2 regions of the Peribacillus sp. FSL E2-0159 genome follow, and region 2 is predicted to be linked to the other one. Evidence: predicted binding sites of a transcription regulator. Region 2 holds the regulator's gene; the other holds the start of a gene.
What was found. The regulator LexA, encoded in region 2, represses DNA repair genes until DNA is damaged. The targets are predictions, from matches to a motif close to CGAACATATGTTCG.
Positions count from the first base shown of each region.

Region 1: the regulator LexA is predicted to act here: its motif matches at 5,101-5,114, upstream of uvrB (excinuclease ABC subunit UvrB).

Region 1 covers NZ_CP152053.1:5,491,989-5,500,295, forward strand. Annotated here, with positions in the region: gene uvrA (excinuclease ABC subunit UvrA) at 98-2,977, opposite strand; gene uvrB (excinuclease ABC subunit UvrB) at 2,984-4,969, opposite strand; gene NYE63_RS26955 (CsbA family protein) at 5,188-5,418, opposite strand; gene NYE63_RS26960 (catalase) at 5,609-7,216, opposite strand; gene NYE63_RS26965 (MMPL family transporter) at 7,478-8,307, shown strand, end outside.
Region 2 covers NZ_CP152053.1:2,026,648-2,034,954, forward strand. Annotated here, with positions in the region: gene NYE63_RS10025 (N-acetylmuramoyl-L-alanine amidase) at 1-524, shown strand, start outside; gene NYE63_RS10030 (XRE family transcriptional regulator) at 1,360-1,998, opposite strand; gene NYE63_RS10035 (helix-turn-helix transcriptional regulator) at 2,133-2,357, shown strand; gene NYE63_RS10040 (hypothetical protein) at 3,279-4,811, shown strand; gene NYE63_RS10045 (hypothetical protein) at 5,428-5,715, opposite strand; partial or broken gene NYE63_RS10050 (glucosaminidase domain-containing protein) at 6,077-6,458, shown strand; gene NYE63_RS10055 (LysM domain-containing protein) at 6,558-6,683, shown strand; gene lexA (transcriptional repressor LexA) at 6,924-7,547, opposite strand; gene NYE63_RS10065 (LysM peptidoglycan-binding domain-containing protein) at 7,706-8,017, shown strand; gene NYE63_RS10070 (recombinase family protein) at 8,037-8,307, shown strand, end outside.

The DNA.
Region 1 (8,307 bases), 2.4 Mb from region 2:
TTGCGATGGTTTCATAACCCTGTTTTATTTCACCGATCGGGATGACCGTCTAAACCCTTTTTGTCTAATACCTGAACAAGCCTGATGGCTTGTTCTTTTAAGCATGTTCATGCTCAGTTTCTTTTTCTTCAATCCAATTTTCCATGCGAATTTGATCACGGGTAAGTACAGGTTTTAAGTATTTTCCCGTATACGATTCGGAAACTTCACATATTTTTTCAGGTGTTCCATAAGTGACGATCGTACCGCCCTTATCTCCGCCTTCAGGTCCCAGGTCAATAATATGGTCCGCCGTCTTGATGACATCCAGATTATGCTCAATCACCAAAACTGTATCCCCATTTTCAACCAGCCGCTGCAGAACCTGGAGCAGCCTGGCTATATCGTGGACATGAAGTCCGGTAGTTGGTTCATCCAAGATATAAAAGGAGCGCCCAGTGGAACGGCGATGCAATTCAGAAGCAAGTTTCACCCTTTGCGCTTCACCGCCTGATAAAGTGGTAGCAGGCTGTCCAAGCTTGATATAACCCAAACCAACGTCATAAATCGTTTGTAGCTTCCGTTTGATTTTTGGGATATTTTCAAAGAAACTAACACCTTCCTCGACTGTCATATCGAGAATGTCGGAAATGTTTTTCCCTTTATATTTCACTTCAAGAGTTTCCCGGTTATAACGTTTCCCATGACAGATTTCACATGGGACATAGACATCTGGAAGAAAATGCATTTCAATCTTGATTATGCCATCACCACGGCATGCTTCACAGCGGCCGCCCTTCACATTGAAACTGAACCTTCCTTTTTTATAACCGCGGATCTTCGCTTCATTAGTCGAGGCAAATACGTCACGAACATCATCGAATACACCCGTATAGGTAGCTGGATTCGATCGTGGGGTTCTGCCGATTGGTGATTGGTCAATATCAATGACTTTATCTAGATGCTCAATTCCCTTAATCTCACGGAAATCGCCTGGTCTGGCTTTTGCACGATTCAGCTTTTGAGCCAATGATTTATGAAGAATCTCATTCACTAATGTACTTTTCCCTGACCCAGAGACTCCTGTAACAGCTGTAAAGACCCCAAGTGGGAATTTTACATTAACGTTTTTCAAATTATTTTCCTTGGCACCTTTTATCTCAATGACACGACCATCATTTTTCCGGCGTTCCAATGGCAATGGAATGAATTTCTTCCCTGCTAAATATTGGCCCGTTAAGGATTTAGGATTATTCATGACCTCTTCCGGAGTACCAGCGGCCACGATTTCTCCTCCATGCGCTCCTGCTCCAGGACCAACATCGATCAAATAATCCGCAGCAATCATCGTATCTTCATCGTGCTCGACAACAATCAGGGTGTTCCCGATTTCGCGCATATTCTTCAATGTTTCAATTAATCGATCGTTATCCCTCTGATGCAGCCCTATTGAAGGTTCATCCAAAATATAGAGGACTCCCGTCAATCGGGAACCGATCTGCGTCGCCAATCGTATTCGCTGCGCTTCACCGCCTGATAATGTTCCCGCTGCCCTGCTCAACGTCAAATATTCCAAACCTACATTAGCCAGGAAACCAAGCCGCTCACGAATTTCACGTAAAATCAATTTCGCAATTGCAGCTTCCTTTTCAGTCAAATCAAGCTCATCGAAAAATACTAACGCATCTTCCACTGATAAAGCTGTCGTTTCACTTATATGGACCCCTTGAATGAGCACGGAAAGACTCTCTTTTTTCAATCGATGACCCTTACAGGTTGGACAGTGATGTTCAGACATATATTTCTGCATTTGCTCACGAATATAGTCTGAACTCGTCTCCTTGAAGCGCCTTTCGATGTTTCTTAAAACTCCTTCAAAAGGAATATATCCTTCTTGCACTCTTCCAAAATCATTTTTATAACGGAAATATATCTTATCTTTACCGGAACCAAACAAGACCTTATCCATTTTCTCTTCCGGTAAATCTTTAACGGGTACATCCATATCTATCTCATAATGTTTGGCTACCGCTTCAAGGAGCTGCGGATAATATTGAGAACTCGTCGGCTCCCATGGTGCAATCGCATGTTGACGGAGGCTTAAATCCTGATTCGGGATGACCAGATCACGGTCCACCTCAAGCCTCGCTCCCAAGCCATCACAATCCGGGCAGGCCCCAAACGGGCTATTGAAGGAAAACATTCTCGGCTCTAACTCTTCAATCGAAAATCCGCAGTATGGACAAGCATGATGTTCACTGAACAGCAGCTCTTCCTCACCCATGACATCAATGATGACTTTGCCTTCGCCAAGCTGCAAAGCACTTTCCAATGAATCTGCAAGCCTAGCCATGATACCCTCTTTAATGACGATCCGGTCTATGATGACTTCAATCGAATGTTTTTTATTTTTTTCGAGAGTGATCTCCTCACTGAGATCATGCATTTCCCCGTTCACACGAATGCGGACATATCCTTGTTTCTTAACTTCCTCCAAAACTTTTGCATGTGTCCCTTTTCTTCCTGAGACGAGCGGCGCCAATACCTGAAGCTTGGTTCGCTCAGGGTAATCAAGAATGCGGTCCACCATTTGCTCAATCGTTTGTGAGGTGATTTCAATATTATGGATCGGACAGGTCGGTCTTCCAACCCGTGCAAATAACAGCCTTAAATAATCATAGATCTCCGTAACAGTCCCTACGGTTGAACGAGGATTTCGACTGGTCGTTTTCTGGTCTATGGAAATGGCCGGTGACAAACCTTCAATCGCATCGACATCCGGTTTATCCACTTGGCCTAAGAATTGACGGGCATAAGCGGACAGTGATTCTACATAACGTCTTTGCCCTTCTGCATAAATCGTATCAAAAGCCAAGGAAGACTTTCCAGATCCCGATAATCCGGTCAGCACAACAAGTTTGTCTCTCGGTATCGTGATATCAATATTCTTTAAATTGTTGGCCCTGGCACCTTTTATCACAATTTTATCCATTGCCATGTTTCGTCACCCTTCCGCTTTTAACTCTAGTAATAAATCACGCAGCTCGGCAGCTCGCTCGAAGTCCAGTGCCTTTGCCGCTTCCTTCATTTCTTTTTCCATGCTTGCCATAACTTTTAAACGCTCTTTTTTAGGAAGCTTCGCGAGGCTTGGTGCAAGGTCTTCCTTATACTCTTCGCTTTCTTCGGCTACATGAGTCGCCCTTATGGAGTCACGGATATCCTTTTGAATGGTTTGAGGCATTATTCCATGCTCTTTATTATAATTTTCCTGGATTTCACGACGCCGTCTCGTTTCATTGATGGCAAGTTCCATCGAATTCGTGATGCGGTCTGCATACATGATGACGTGGCCGTTGGAATTACGGGCTGCACGGCCCATCGTTTGAATAAGCGAACGTTCCGAGCGAAGGAATCCTTCTTTATCGGCATCCAGAATGGTCACTAACGACACTTCCGGTATATCCAGGCCTTCCCTTAAAAGATTGATTCCAACGAGTACATCATATTTGCCCATTCGAAGTTCCCGGATGATTTCTATCCTTTCCAAGGTCTTCACTTCCGAATGAAGATATTGGACCTTGATGCCGATTTCCTTTAAATAATCAGTTAAATCTTCGGACATCTTTTTCGTCAAGGTCGTAATGAGCACACGCTCGTTCTTTTTGACGCGCTCCTGTATTTCACCGATCATGTCATCTATCTGCCCTTCAATCGGCCGCACTTCTACCGTCGGATCCAGCAATCCGGTAGGACGGATGATCTGCTGAACCATTTCTGGCGTATGTTCGAGTTCATATGGTCCCGGAGTTGCCGAAACGAATATGGATTGATGGACCTTTTTTTCAAATTCTTCAAATCTTAGCGGGCGGTTATCTTTTGCAGACGGCAGACGGAAGCCATGATCGACGAGCACTTGCTTACGCGCCTGATCTCCATTGAACATTCCGCGGATTTGCGAAAGGGTTACGTGTGATTCATCCACGACCAATAGGAAGTCCTCTGGAAAGTAATCTATTAAAGTGTATGGTGTCGCACCTGAGGGACGAAGGGTTAAATGGCGGGAATAGTTCTCGATCCCTGAACAAAAGCCCATTTCCCGCATCATTTCCAAATCATAACGGGTCCGCTGCTCCAAGCGCTGTGCTTCAAGGAGTTTTTCATCTTCCCTTAATTCCTTCAATCGCTCTTCCAATTCCGTTTCGATGTTTTGAATAGCTATCCGCATTTTCTCTTCGCGGGTTACGAAGTGGGAAGCTGGGAAAATGGCGATATGTTCACGTTCACCGGTAATTTCACCAGTCAGGGCATCGACTTCACGGATACGGTCAATCTCATCCCCGAAAAACTCGACCCGTACGCAATGTTCATCACGTGAGGCCGGGAAAATTTCGACCACGTCGCCGCGAACGCGGAAGGTCCCCCTTTGGAAAGCAATATCATTCCTCTCATATTGAATATCCACGAGTCTGTGCAGCAAGGCATTCCGGTCTATTTCCATGCCTTTTCGGAGGGAAACAACCATCTCCCGGTACTCTTCAGGAGAACCGAGTCCATATATGCACGATACACTGGCAATGATGATGACATCTTTCCTTTCGAACAAAGACGAGGTTGCCGAGTGACGCAGTTTATCGATTTCATCATTAATGCTTGCATCTTTTTCGATGAAGGTATCCGTAGATGGAACATAAGCCTCTGGCTGGTAATAATCATAATAGCTAACGAAGTATTCAACGGCATTATTAGGGAAGAACTCTTTAAACTCACTGTAAAGCTGCCCTGCCAACGTTTTATTGTGGGCAATGACAAGAGTCGGTTTATTGATTCTTTGAATCACATTGGAAACGGTGAACGTTTTCCCTGTCCCCGTTGCCCCCAATAACGTCTGCATTTCCTTGCCTTCCTTAACCCCTTCGACTAGCATTTCAATTGCTGCCGGTTGATCTCCTTGAGGAGAGTATTTTGAGACTAACTCAAACTTATCCTTCACCAAGCATAGCCTCCTATTGAAATATTTTTATATGAAGACGGGACATGTCTATATCCCTTCTATTTATTCCGGTTTAATAAAGCATATATACACATTCTACCACAATAGCCTTAAAACAAACCAGCAATAAGCGAACATCCATTCTATTTTTGAATTTTGGAAATCATGATGTGTTGAGGGGAATGACACGTTTGAGTACAAAAAAAGCACCTTTGGTGTCAGGCGCTCTTGGATGTACGTTTCATCATTCTTTTTGATAACCAAAATCCCACTGTCAGGGATAAGGCATCGACGATGATCAATAAGTTTGTATGCGTATAACCTTTATATGCGGAAGCTGTAATCAAGGCAACAGTTAAAACAAGGCCTACGACATTGTTATAGGTAACTCTTGAAAATAGCATGACAAGTAGACAAGGAAGGAAAAGGGCAGAAAGAATTTTAATCATTTTTTCATCTCCTTTATAAGAGAAAAATAGAGTAGTTTCAGTTTAAATGATTATGAAGCTTTTTGCCAATCAATTTCCCACTTGATTTTCAAGGCATCATCAGAAGAACATTCCACGCATCCATCAATTATGCCCATTAAAAAAAAGAGGCAAACCCCTTTAAAGGGAAGTTTGCTTCTTTTCACTCCAATCAATATGGATCCGCTTCATGTCCTTTTCTAACGGCGTCCTCAGGGTTATCCGTCCCACCCAGAGGTTTTGAAGAGTCCGTATGTTCAGAAGCCGAGGCCAGTCCCTCTTTCAATCTGCGGCCATACTCTTCATCGGCCTCTTCGGCAAGTGCTATCATTTTTTCCTGAATGCGCTTGTCGGCAGGAGCCAATGCCCCCACTAAATTGGAAATTAAATCGTCTTTTTCCCAATCCTCGAATTCACGGAATGTTTCACCAGCCTGTTTCGTATTGTTCTGGCGATCGATTGTCTCACGAACAAGTTTCCCTTCCACCATTGGTGTATACTCCTTGCCGGTCTGCTTGGCTTCTTTCAAGCCGCCGACAGTTGATGGTTCGTAGTTGATGTGGGGGCTTTGGCTGCCTCTGCCAACTTCATATTGCATCTGTCCGCCAGTCTGATTCGTGGCTGTTGGTTTCTTTGGAGCATTAATCGGCAATTGCAGATAATTCGCGCCAACACGGTGACGTTGTGTATCGGAATAAGAGAATGTACGCCCCTGTAACATCTTGTCATCAGAAAAGTCCAGTCCATCCACTAGGACACCCGTGCCGAATGCAGCCTGTTCGACTTCAGTGAAATAGTCTTCAGGGTTTTTATTCAATACCATCGTACCGACATGCAGCCACGGGAACTCATCTTTCGGCCAGATCTTCGTATCATCCAGCGGATCAAAATCCAACTCAGGATGATCATCATCACTCATGATTTGTACGTTGAGATCCCATTCCGGATAGTCCCCGCGTTCGATCGCTTCATATAGATCCTGTGTGGCATGATTGAAATTTGTAGCTTGAATTTCATTTGCCTCTTGCTGTGTCAGGTTCTTGATCCCTTGTTTCGGTTCCCAGTGATACTTGACAAGCACGGCTTTCCCTTCCTCATTCACCCATTTATAAGTATTGACCCCTGATCCTTGCATCATACGGTAGTTAGCTGGAATGCCCCATGGGGAAAATACAAAGGTAACCATATGGAATGTTTCAGGCGAACTCGAGCAAAAATCGAAAATCCTCCTGCCGTCCTGAATATTCGTGACCGGATCCGGTTTGAAGGCATGAATCAAATCCGGGAATTTCATGGCATCTCGGATAAAGAAAATTTTCAGGTTATTTCCTACAAGATCCCAGTTTCCATCTTCCGTATAAAATTTGACGGCAAATCCCCTGGGATCACGTAACGTTTCCGGGGACGTCCCTCCATGAATAACGGATGAAAATCTCACGAATACCGGGGTTTTTTTACCTTCTTCCTGAAAAACCTTCGCTCTAGTATATTTTGAAATCGGCTCGTCCCCCGCTTTACCGGTCGGTACGAAATAACCATGTGCACCTGCACCACGGGCATGCACAACCCGTTCAGGGATACGCTCCCTATCGAAGTGGCTGATCTTTTCAAGGAAATCATAGTTCTCAAGTGTACTAGGACCTCTGTTCCCTACAGTTCTAAGACTCTGGTTATTCGTAACCGGGTGCCCTTGCCTGTTCGTTAATGTTTCTTTCGATTCATCATTTGGTTTTTTGGATTTATCGGACAAAAAAACCCCTCCTCTGTTAATAAAAGCCATACCATACTTTCCCCTATTCCCTATATTTCACTCTTCAATCTTCAAATTTAATTGAAATTAGTTAAATAAGTACTTTTACCCTATGTATCGATGAGCATATTTTCATGTCATAAACAATTTGAGGCATTTAGTAGAATCATGGAGTAAGCATACCCATTTTTGTATATGCCAACAGCACTCAATTATAATGAACTAAGGATAAATAATTCAAAAAGCGGGGTGCCTTCATTGGACGAATCAATATTAGGAAGACTTGGCAAGATGATGACCGGAAAAACCAGTCGTTGGGTTGTCATTGCTGTGTGGATAATTGCAGCAATCGCATTAACCCTCACTTTGCCTGCCGTTAATGATCGAACAGCAAATAATGCCTCAGACTTGCCTGAGGATTCACCTTCTGTCGTGGCTGATGAACTTATTAAAGAAGAGTTTCCAAACTCCTCTGGACTACCTGCCCTACTTACATGGCATCGGGAAGGTGGACTGACAGAAGCCGACTTGGCCGAAATCCAGTACCTTTCCAAAGAACTGACAGATAAACCATTGTCACAGCAATCTTTTTTACCGCCGCTTCATGAAATTCCGTTGCCTGCTCTTCAAGAATCGGTTTCAGAAGATGGAACGACTTTCGTACAGCCGCTTTTCTTTAAAGAAAAGACCGAGACTGAAATTCTCGAAAAAAATCTTGAAAGCATTAATGAAGCAGTATCGGAACACATTGGATCGGACCCATTCAAGGTCTCGACGGATTCAGATGAATTATCCCTTCGAGTGACAGGCCCTGTAGGGATATCCGTCGATGCAACGGGTTTATTTTCAGGTGCAGATTTCAAATTGCTATTAGCGACAGTAATACTTGTACTTGTCGTGTTATTACTCATTTACCGCTCCCCGCTTCTAGCCATCATTCCTCTAATCGGAGTAGGCTTCGCCTATATTGTCACGAGCCCGATCCTTGGATTTATGGCAGATCATGGTTGGATTACAGTCGATTCACAGGCCATTTCAATCATGACCGTATTATTATTCGGTGCCGGAACGGATTATTGTCTATTTTTAATTTCTCACTACAGAAGTGAATTAAGAAATCA
Region 2 (8,307 bases):
CGTACCCCTCCTTAAACGATCGTACAAATGCAGCGAACGCGTGGGGAGCTGACTTTTATCTCTCCATCCACATTAATGCTGGCGGCGGAACTGGGTACGAGGATTACATTTATACGTCCTCTAACCAGATAACGAAAACGTATCAAGATCATATTCATTCAGAAGTCATGAAACTTATCAACATCCAAGACAGAGGACAAAAAACAGGAGATTTACATGTGCTCCGTGAAACGGACATGCCTGCACTCCTGACTGAAAATGGATTTATCGATAATGTCAATGACGCATCCAAATTGAAAACGGCATCCTTTATCGAATCACTGGCTCGCGGACATGTAAACGGTTTAGTTAAATGCTTCAATCTTACAAAGAAAAGTACAGCTGTATACCACACTGTCGTTAGTGGGGATACCGTATATTCCTTAAGCGTTTCTTATGGAAGTACGGTTCAGCAAATTAAAGATTGGAACGGTCTTGACAGTCAGTACACCATTACAGTAAACCAGAAATTGCGGGTGAAATGAATAATTAATAATTAATAATTAACTGGCTAATTTATTCATAACTTCCAGAAAGCACACCACGCAGGAAGCCCTTCTCAAAAAGAGAGGGGCTTTTCTTGGTTCAGGAGGTTCAGGAATATGCATGTAATGAAATAATCATGTACATTCTACCGTACTGATTTGATCCATTACTTCGATAATAGAGGAAGGGGTGTAGGGGGAATTTAAGAACTGGCATAGATACCAGCATCCATACAAAGGAAAATAATAAATTTGCACAGTAGGCAAAAGTGGACTTTGTGCAAATGGGAGTCACTTTCTGGCTGTATATATAATTGCAGTTTATCAGGAAACAAGCCTCTGACGGGATTCGAACCCGCACTCCTTTCGTAAGCATAGGCTAGGGGAGAACACGCTTCCCTACGGATTTTCACCGGCAGGAATTCCACCTGCCTCAGCTTATTTGCTTTTCGGTGCTTCTGAAACCCTTACCTTGCGACCCGGGGCTACAATGTTTTCCGGCGCTCTTCCCTTCTAGAGCTACAGAGGCAAATGCTTATCATTCAATTATAAGATTTTATATGAGAGTGTGAACCCAATAATAAAAATATGATAATTTGATTACCCAATATAGGCAATTTTATTGTTTCTGCATGTAAAGAAAATTACTGGAAAAAGCGTCCTAGGACGCATATAGTTTCCAAATACATTCACTCAATGATATGAGTAAGCTAAAGAAAAATACTAAAAAGCACAAACCATGATGGCTTGTACCTAAAATGTAGAATTGAATCTATGTATTGTTGCACATTATTCATTTATTTTCATTTTCGTCAAGAAACCCTCGAGATGGATATTAATCGTATATTTTAATGGCTTGAACCACTTTTCCTAAAATTCGGACTCTATCATTTTTGATGTTATAGGTTTTTTCTTCATAAAAAGGATCTGTGCTGCAGGGAGTGAGTGTGATGTTTTCTTCAATGATATTCACTTTTTTGACCGTAGCATCGTGACCATTTACTAAAACCACACCAATTTTTCCGTTTTCGACGTAGGTTGTTTTTTCAACGAGAATCAATGATCCATCACTGAATTCTTTGTTCATGCTATTGCCATTCACTCTAAGGAAAAAATATTCTTTATTCGATTTTAGCATCGAATTTAATGTCGGCATATAGGCTTCTATATATTCGTTTGTAAAATTAGGCTCTCCAGCAGGGATATTTCCGTAGACACCAATTAATCTTACATTCTTTTCATTTAGAAATTCCATTCCAGGATTATTTCTAACGATAGGTGCTCCTTCAATGAGGTGGGATAGGGGTATTTCAAAGCATGTCGACATCATGCTCAATTTATCCATTAAAGGTTTATTACGTCCGGATTCCCAAGCTGATACTGCCGTTGGGGCCACTTTTAATATATTTGCCAAATCTTCTTGTGTCATTTTTCTTTCTTTTCTTAACATTTTAATCCGTTCACCAATGTGCATATTTCTTCACCTCTTACTTGAATATACACTATGAGTGAAAGTGAGTAAACTTAAAGTGCGTGAATTTTTCGAAAAATTGTTGGTAACTATACTTCAAGTGTGATATTATTTTTTTAGACAGGTGGTGACAAGATATGACAAACGTTAAGTTCACACTTAAACAAGCGAGGAAGTATAAAGGATTAACTCAAGATGAAATGGCTAAAGTGCTGAAGATGGCCAAGAGGACTTACATTGACTATGAGCAATATAAAATTCCTTTACGAATCGATAAGGCTTATTTATTTGCTGAATGTGTAGGATTCTCGATTGATGATATCATTTTTTTTGATCCTCACCTACACTTCAAATGTAGTTGAAGGTTCAAGTGTACCATCATTTCTTCACCAGATGGGCCATTCGGAATGTAAAGTCTAATCAATACAATCCTAACTTACATGGTACAAGATTCAAGAAATGATGGAAAGAAGGTGAAATAAGTGGAAAGGTAAATTAATTCTTTTGAAGTTGCAGTAGGAGTTGCCGCTGTTAGTATATTTAAGATTGGAAAGGAAATTCGTGGAGAGGTCATTTTAGTACACGACGGTGTTGTCAAATTGTACAATTGGAAGGACGAACTTATCACTGAAATTATTGATACTGTTCTCATGGGGAATAAGGGTATGTAGGAGGGGGGATTGCTTAAAGGAGAAAAAATCCAAACTTCTCACGTTCTTAAAAAAAGGTCCAGCTGTATCCCCAATTGGAGCATGCTGATATTTTGTATGAAATAGACGATTGATACTTGAGATCCTCATGAATGACAGCCAATTGCTGTGAAAGTATTTTATTTAATTAAGGAATAGGACGGACTTCAAAACACCATGAATAGGAGCAATTGGACAATGGCATATTCGAAGGAAAAGTCAATATGGATGAACAAGCCCTCTATCCTTTGCAGGATAAGGGCTTGTTCTCTTTTTTCGTGAATATGAAGCATTCGATTTAGTACGTCTTCATAAAAAGAAAAAGACTGCATCCATAAATGAATTGAAGGTTAGTCTTCATACTTTATCTCCATTTTTAATGAACTTCTTCTAGTTTTTTTCTCCCATCTTTATGAAGATAGCAGGTAATGGTATGCAAACGTACAAATATATACTAATGAAGGCATGGGAAGGAGAGCATTGATAATAGGATGAGTTCGAAAAAATACCACAGGATATTGGAGGAGATAACAATTGAAAAGGAATGTAATCAATTATGTCGTTTTTCTTGTCCTCATTCTAACCATATTAATTGTGGCTAAGCCAGACATTTCCTCAGCCGGAAAATTGAAACCGCCCTCCGAAACCTTCAGTCCAGGGGATTGGTTTCTAGGAAGTATTCCTCCCAATCTTGACACAGAGAAACCACCGATCGTGTTTGTTCAAGGGAAAAACAGCAGTTCAACCAGCTGGTACGGTGAAACGGAATATCATGGTGTCAATGATATGTATACCAAGGCGTATGAAGCAGGCTACCAAACTGTTTTTGTTCAGCTTCATGATTCAGCTGGAAATGGATCAGTGAGCCAATATGCTAATGGAAGGCTCTTAGCTCAAATGCTTTCAGAAATTAGTAACCATTTCGGGGGCGAAAAAGTAAATATTATAGCTCACAGCAAAGGAGGGCCAGACACCCAAGCTGCTCTAGTACACTATGGAGCACACCAATATGTTGGAAGGGTCATCACTTTAGCTTCTCCACATCATGGTTCTTACTTAGCTGATTTGGCTTATAGCTGGTATGCGGGCTGGCTTGGTTCCTTATTAGGTCAAAAAGATGATGGAACTTATTCCTTACAAGTTGGTAAAATGGCGGAATTTCGTTCTGTCACAGATAACCATGTTAACGCTCGTAAAAACATGTATTTTACTGTGGCAGGTATGAACAGAGGCCCGGTTCTTTCAGCTTTATCAATGGGGGGACAATATTTATCTTCATATGGAGAAAATGATGGTCTAGTGAATGTTTGGAGTACAAAAATACCTTACGGAACACATTTATTTACGGATCCCAACTTTGATCACGACAATATTCGAGTCGGTTCAGCTGTATTTTCAAGAATTGAACCCTATTTAAGAAGCACTTCCATCGCTGGGGTTCCTGAATTTAATGTCAACTATAAAGAACGAGTAGAAGATGATGTCATCACAACCGCACTCGCTCAAACCGTTCTGGGTGATGTCCTGAAACAAAATGTCTGGATCGAACAAAGTTTCCATGTAAATGAAGCAGCCCCAGGTAAAATAACCATATATACAGCCTCAAATGATGTTGAGGTTGAATTAATTTCTCCATCCAATAAAAAGTATTCACCTTCCTTAAAAGTTCATTCAGCACAGAATGAAATTTCCTTTTTTAATGGCGCAACCATCCAATCATTCAATAGAAATAACCTTGAAATTGGGGACTGGAAAGTGCGAATGAAGACTAAATCGCCAAAAGACGCCTACTTGTTCACAGCACAATTTAACGAAAAGAATCCCATTACATTAAGTATGGCCGGTAAAGTCAAGCAAAAAGATGCAAAATTTTTAATAAATAACCCAATGAATGATAAAAAAAGGCCTATCAGCACAACATTTTTGGTTCATCTAATAGATGAAAGCGGTAATGAAATTAGTGAAAAAAGCTCCATTAAGATAATGGATACCGAAAATTTTACTGGTGCCCTTCCAGAAGTACCTAAGTCAGGTGTTTATAATGTAACAATTGATGTCAAGGAAAAAAATGCGGATGGTACTGAAAGAATCCGGACGCTGATTCGTTCGGTCTATATTGAGAAATAGTGAAAGGCCTTCTCTTAATTGGGAGGGTATCAGAATGTAGATAAATTCGCATCAGGGGAGACCCCACAGGCGCAAAGAGCGCCGAGGGCGGACGCCCGGGAAAGCAAGTGCCTGGAGTGGAAATCAACGTTCAAGTTTAAGAAACCCTCAAAAAAAAGTCCAGCCGTTTTCAGAAATCAGCTCCCTTTCCGCCGACTCACTGCCAAGCCCCCTCACCGCATGCGTCTGTGGGTCCCGTCTAGCTAGATATTCGGCAGTAGTTTCACAATTTTCTTCAATCGAGTGAGGGTTTCCTCAGTATAAACGAGTAAAAAACATGAAGGATAACCAAGTTTACTTTTAAAATCATGCTTCGAGGTGAGAGCATTACGAACCTCCTTTTGTCGACAGCTAATACCTTCTCTTTATTGAGAAGGTATTATTTTGATGAAATGAGAGGGAGGTGCGAAATGATAGGGTTAACAAGGGTGATGGTGATTCAGCCAAAGGAAACAGCCAGGTGGTAATTGTTAATTTTAGGTGTAAATTTATGGGCGTTATATGGGGATATAATCAAGTCAGGTCTCCTGGAAATAATAAGGATTGATGAAATGCAACGAGGATAACCTGTATAGATTTAATCCGTCTTTTGATAGGACTCTCTATAAGACAAAATACCAGTTTTGAGTGCAGCATAATTGCCTATGCTTGCATAGCCATAAAACCAGCCCATGAAAATTCCTGCAACCAAATGATGACGATGGCTAATGAAAATGGAAATGAATAATCCAAGACCCAAAGCGATGCTTGGGATAAATTTAGGAGGAACATGAAACATGACCTTTATAAGTTGAGTAAGAATCATGATGGTAGGAATGGCTATCACTGCATCCCAAAAGTTTGTATGGATGGTTGGGAAGTCCATAATTTCACCACCTTAACATTGAAAGTTTTTAAAATTAATTTTTACTATTTATCAAGGTTTTATACCATAGTATATGAATACATATTTAAAAATTAATTATTGAAAGGTTATACAAAATAAGTTTTGAAGATTTTCAGAGTTCAATTTAAAATCCATAAATCCATTAATTTTTGGATTGACGGCTTTTTCTGTAATGGTTTAATAAAACGCGGAGAGAGCCACTTTAGGCATGTTATCCATAGTAAACAATTTTCTGAACTTTCTTTGTTGGACAAGCTGTAACCTTTCCCATAGTTTAGAATACGATAAGAATGAAGATAAACAGTAAATAATAAAGTGTTTCTAATAATGGGGAGTTCTTATGAGCAAGGAAACGTTTATTAAGGAAATTGCTCCTTATGCCCAGAAAATTCAAAAGGAATTTAAAATTTTACCTTCTGTTGTCATTGCACAAGCTTGTTTGGAGAGTGGATATGGGACAAGCTTGTTAGCAAATCAAGGAAAAAATATATTTGGTACAAAAGGTGACTTTAAGGGAGAGTCTGTCATTATTCAAACAATGGAATATGTCAACGGTGTGCCCGTTCAAGTATGGAACAAATTCAGAAAATACCCAACTGGAAGAAAGTCTTAGAGATCTTGCCAATCTATATGAAATGGGGACTTCGTGGAATAGAAGTCTATATACAGCTGTAATTGGAGAAAAAGATTACAAAAAAGCACTCAAAGCAATATTCGATGCGGGTTACGCCTCGGACCCGAAATATATAGAAAAACTGGTAAACCTAATCGAAACAAGCGATTTAACTAAATATGACGCAAACATCGAAGAGGTTTATCATATTGTCAAAAAGGGGGATTCAGTCTCTGGGCTTGCAAAGGCATATGGTTCAACACAAGTACAGATTCAGCAGTGGAATGGCTTGGTCGATCTAAACCTTATAAAAGTGAACCAAAGTTTAGAGTAAAATGAAATTTAACTGGGAGCGGTAATTTACCGCTCTCCTTTTTTAGTTGAAATAGGTTTCTTTCGAAAGTACATATATCAAGACAGTCAATAATATCCTTTCATCCGATATAAAGGATGTTAATATTCCCATGAAAAATTGATTCTATTAAAAATATCTCAAAATCTACTCTTCCATATGCATATTGAGAGAATCTGGGACATAAATTAAACAAACAAAAAAAAAGCGCGGTTAGCGCTTTTAGTGTATTTGTCTATATAAGCCTATTACTTTTCCAAGTATCGAAACATCTCGTAAAATAATTGGTTCCATATTTGAGTTTTCAGGCTGAAGCCTTATGTAATCCGGTTCCTTAAAGAATCGTTTTACAGTGGCTTCATCATCTTCAGTCATGGCCACGACGATATCTCCATTATTGGCACTGCTTTGTTGTTTCACGATGACATAATCTCCATCATGAATTCCTGCTTCGATCATACTTTCACCCATGATTTCCAGCATGAATACATGGTCATCATGTGGAACCATGCTTTCAGGAAGCGGAAAGTATTCTTCTATGTTCTCAATGGCCGTTATAGGCATGCCCGCTGTTACTTTTCCAAGTAACGGCACGTTCACGACATTAACTTTGGGAATATTGTTCGCTTCCTCGGAATTCATTATTTCAATGGCCCTTGGCTTGGTTGGGTCACGTCTAATCAGGCCTTTACTTTCCAGGCGGGATAAATGTCCGTGTACTGTTGAACTTGATGCAAGTCCCACTGCTTCACCAATCTCCCGTACGGAAGGTGGATACCCTTTTTGTCGGACCTCTTCTTTAATGAAATCAAGAATATCTTGCTGCCGTTTTGATAGTTTAGTCATTTGTGCACCTCTTCCCCAATGTTCTTTGCTACATTATAGCATGGCCCCCAACTCTATACAAACATAAGTTCGAATTTTGTTGTTGACTGAAACAAACGTTCGTATTATAATTCGATCATAACATACGAACGAACATTCGCTTTGGAGGGAAAATAATTATGAAAAAATTATACAAAAATTATATTTATACGATTCTATTAGCGGGATCAGTATTCATCTTTTCAGTTTTATTCTCTTGTACATTGAACAATGATCAAAAAAAAGATTTCCTTTCTATAGAAGTAAGTGAAGGTGACACCCTTTGGGGAATTGCTGAAGAATATGAAGAAGCAAATTTGACAAAAAAAGAATTCATTGGTTGGATAGAAGAGCATAATGGAGTCAGGGCGGATTCGATTAAACCTGGTCAAGTCATCGTCATACCGGTTAAAGATGAGGAACTTGTCCAGAATTTGGCCAGTGAGCAGTAAGTAGTGAAGGTAGGGTATTATGAAGGCGGTAATCTATTGTAGGGTCAGCACAGAAAAAGAGTCACAGGAAACATCATTGGCAAGGCAGGAAGATGAATTAGTCAAATTGGCAGAAAAGATGGATGTGGAAGTTGTTTCCATAATAAAAGAACAGGCAAGTGGTTATGAGTTGAATCGGGATGGCATTTTTGACATGCTCGAACTATTTAAAACCAAAGAAGCTGAAGTACTATTAATCCAGGACGAAACAAGACTGGGAAGAGGGAATGCCAAAATAGCCCTTTTCCATG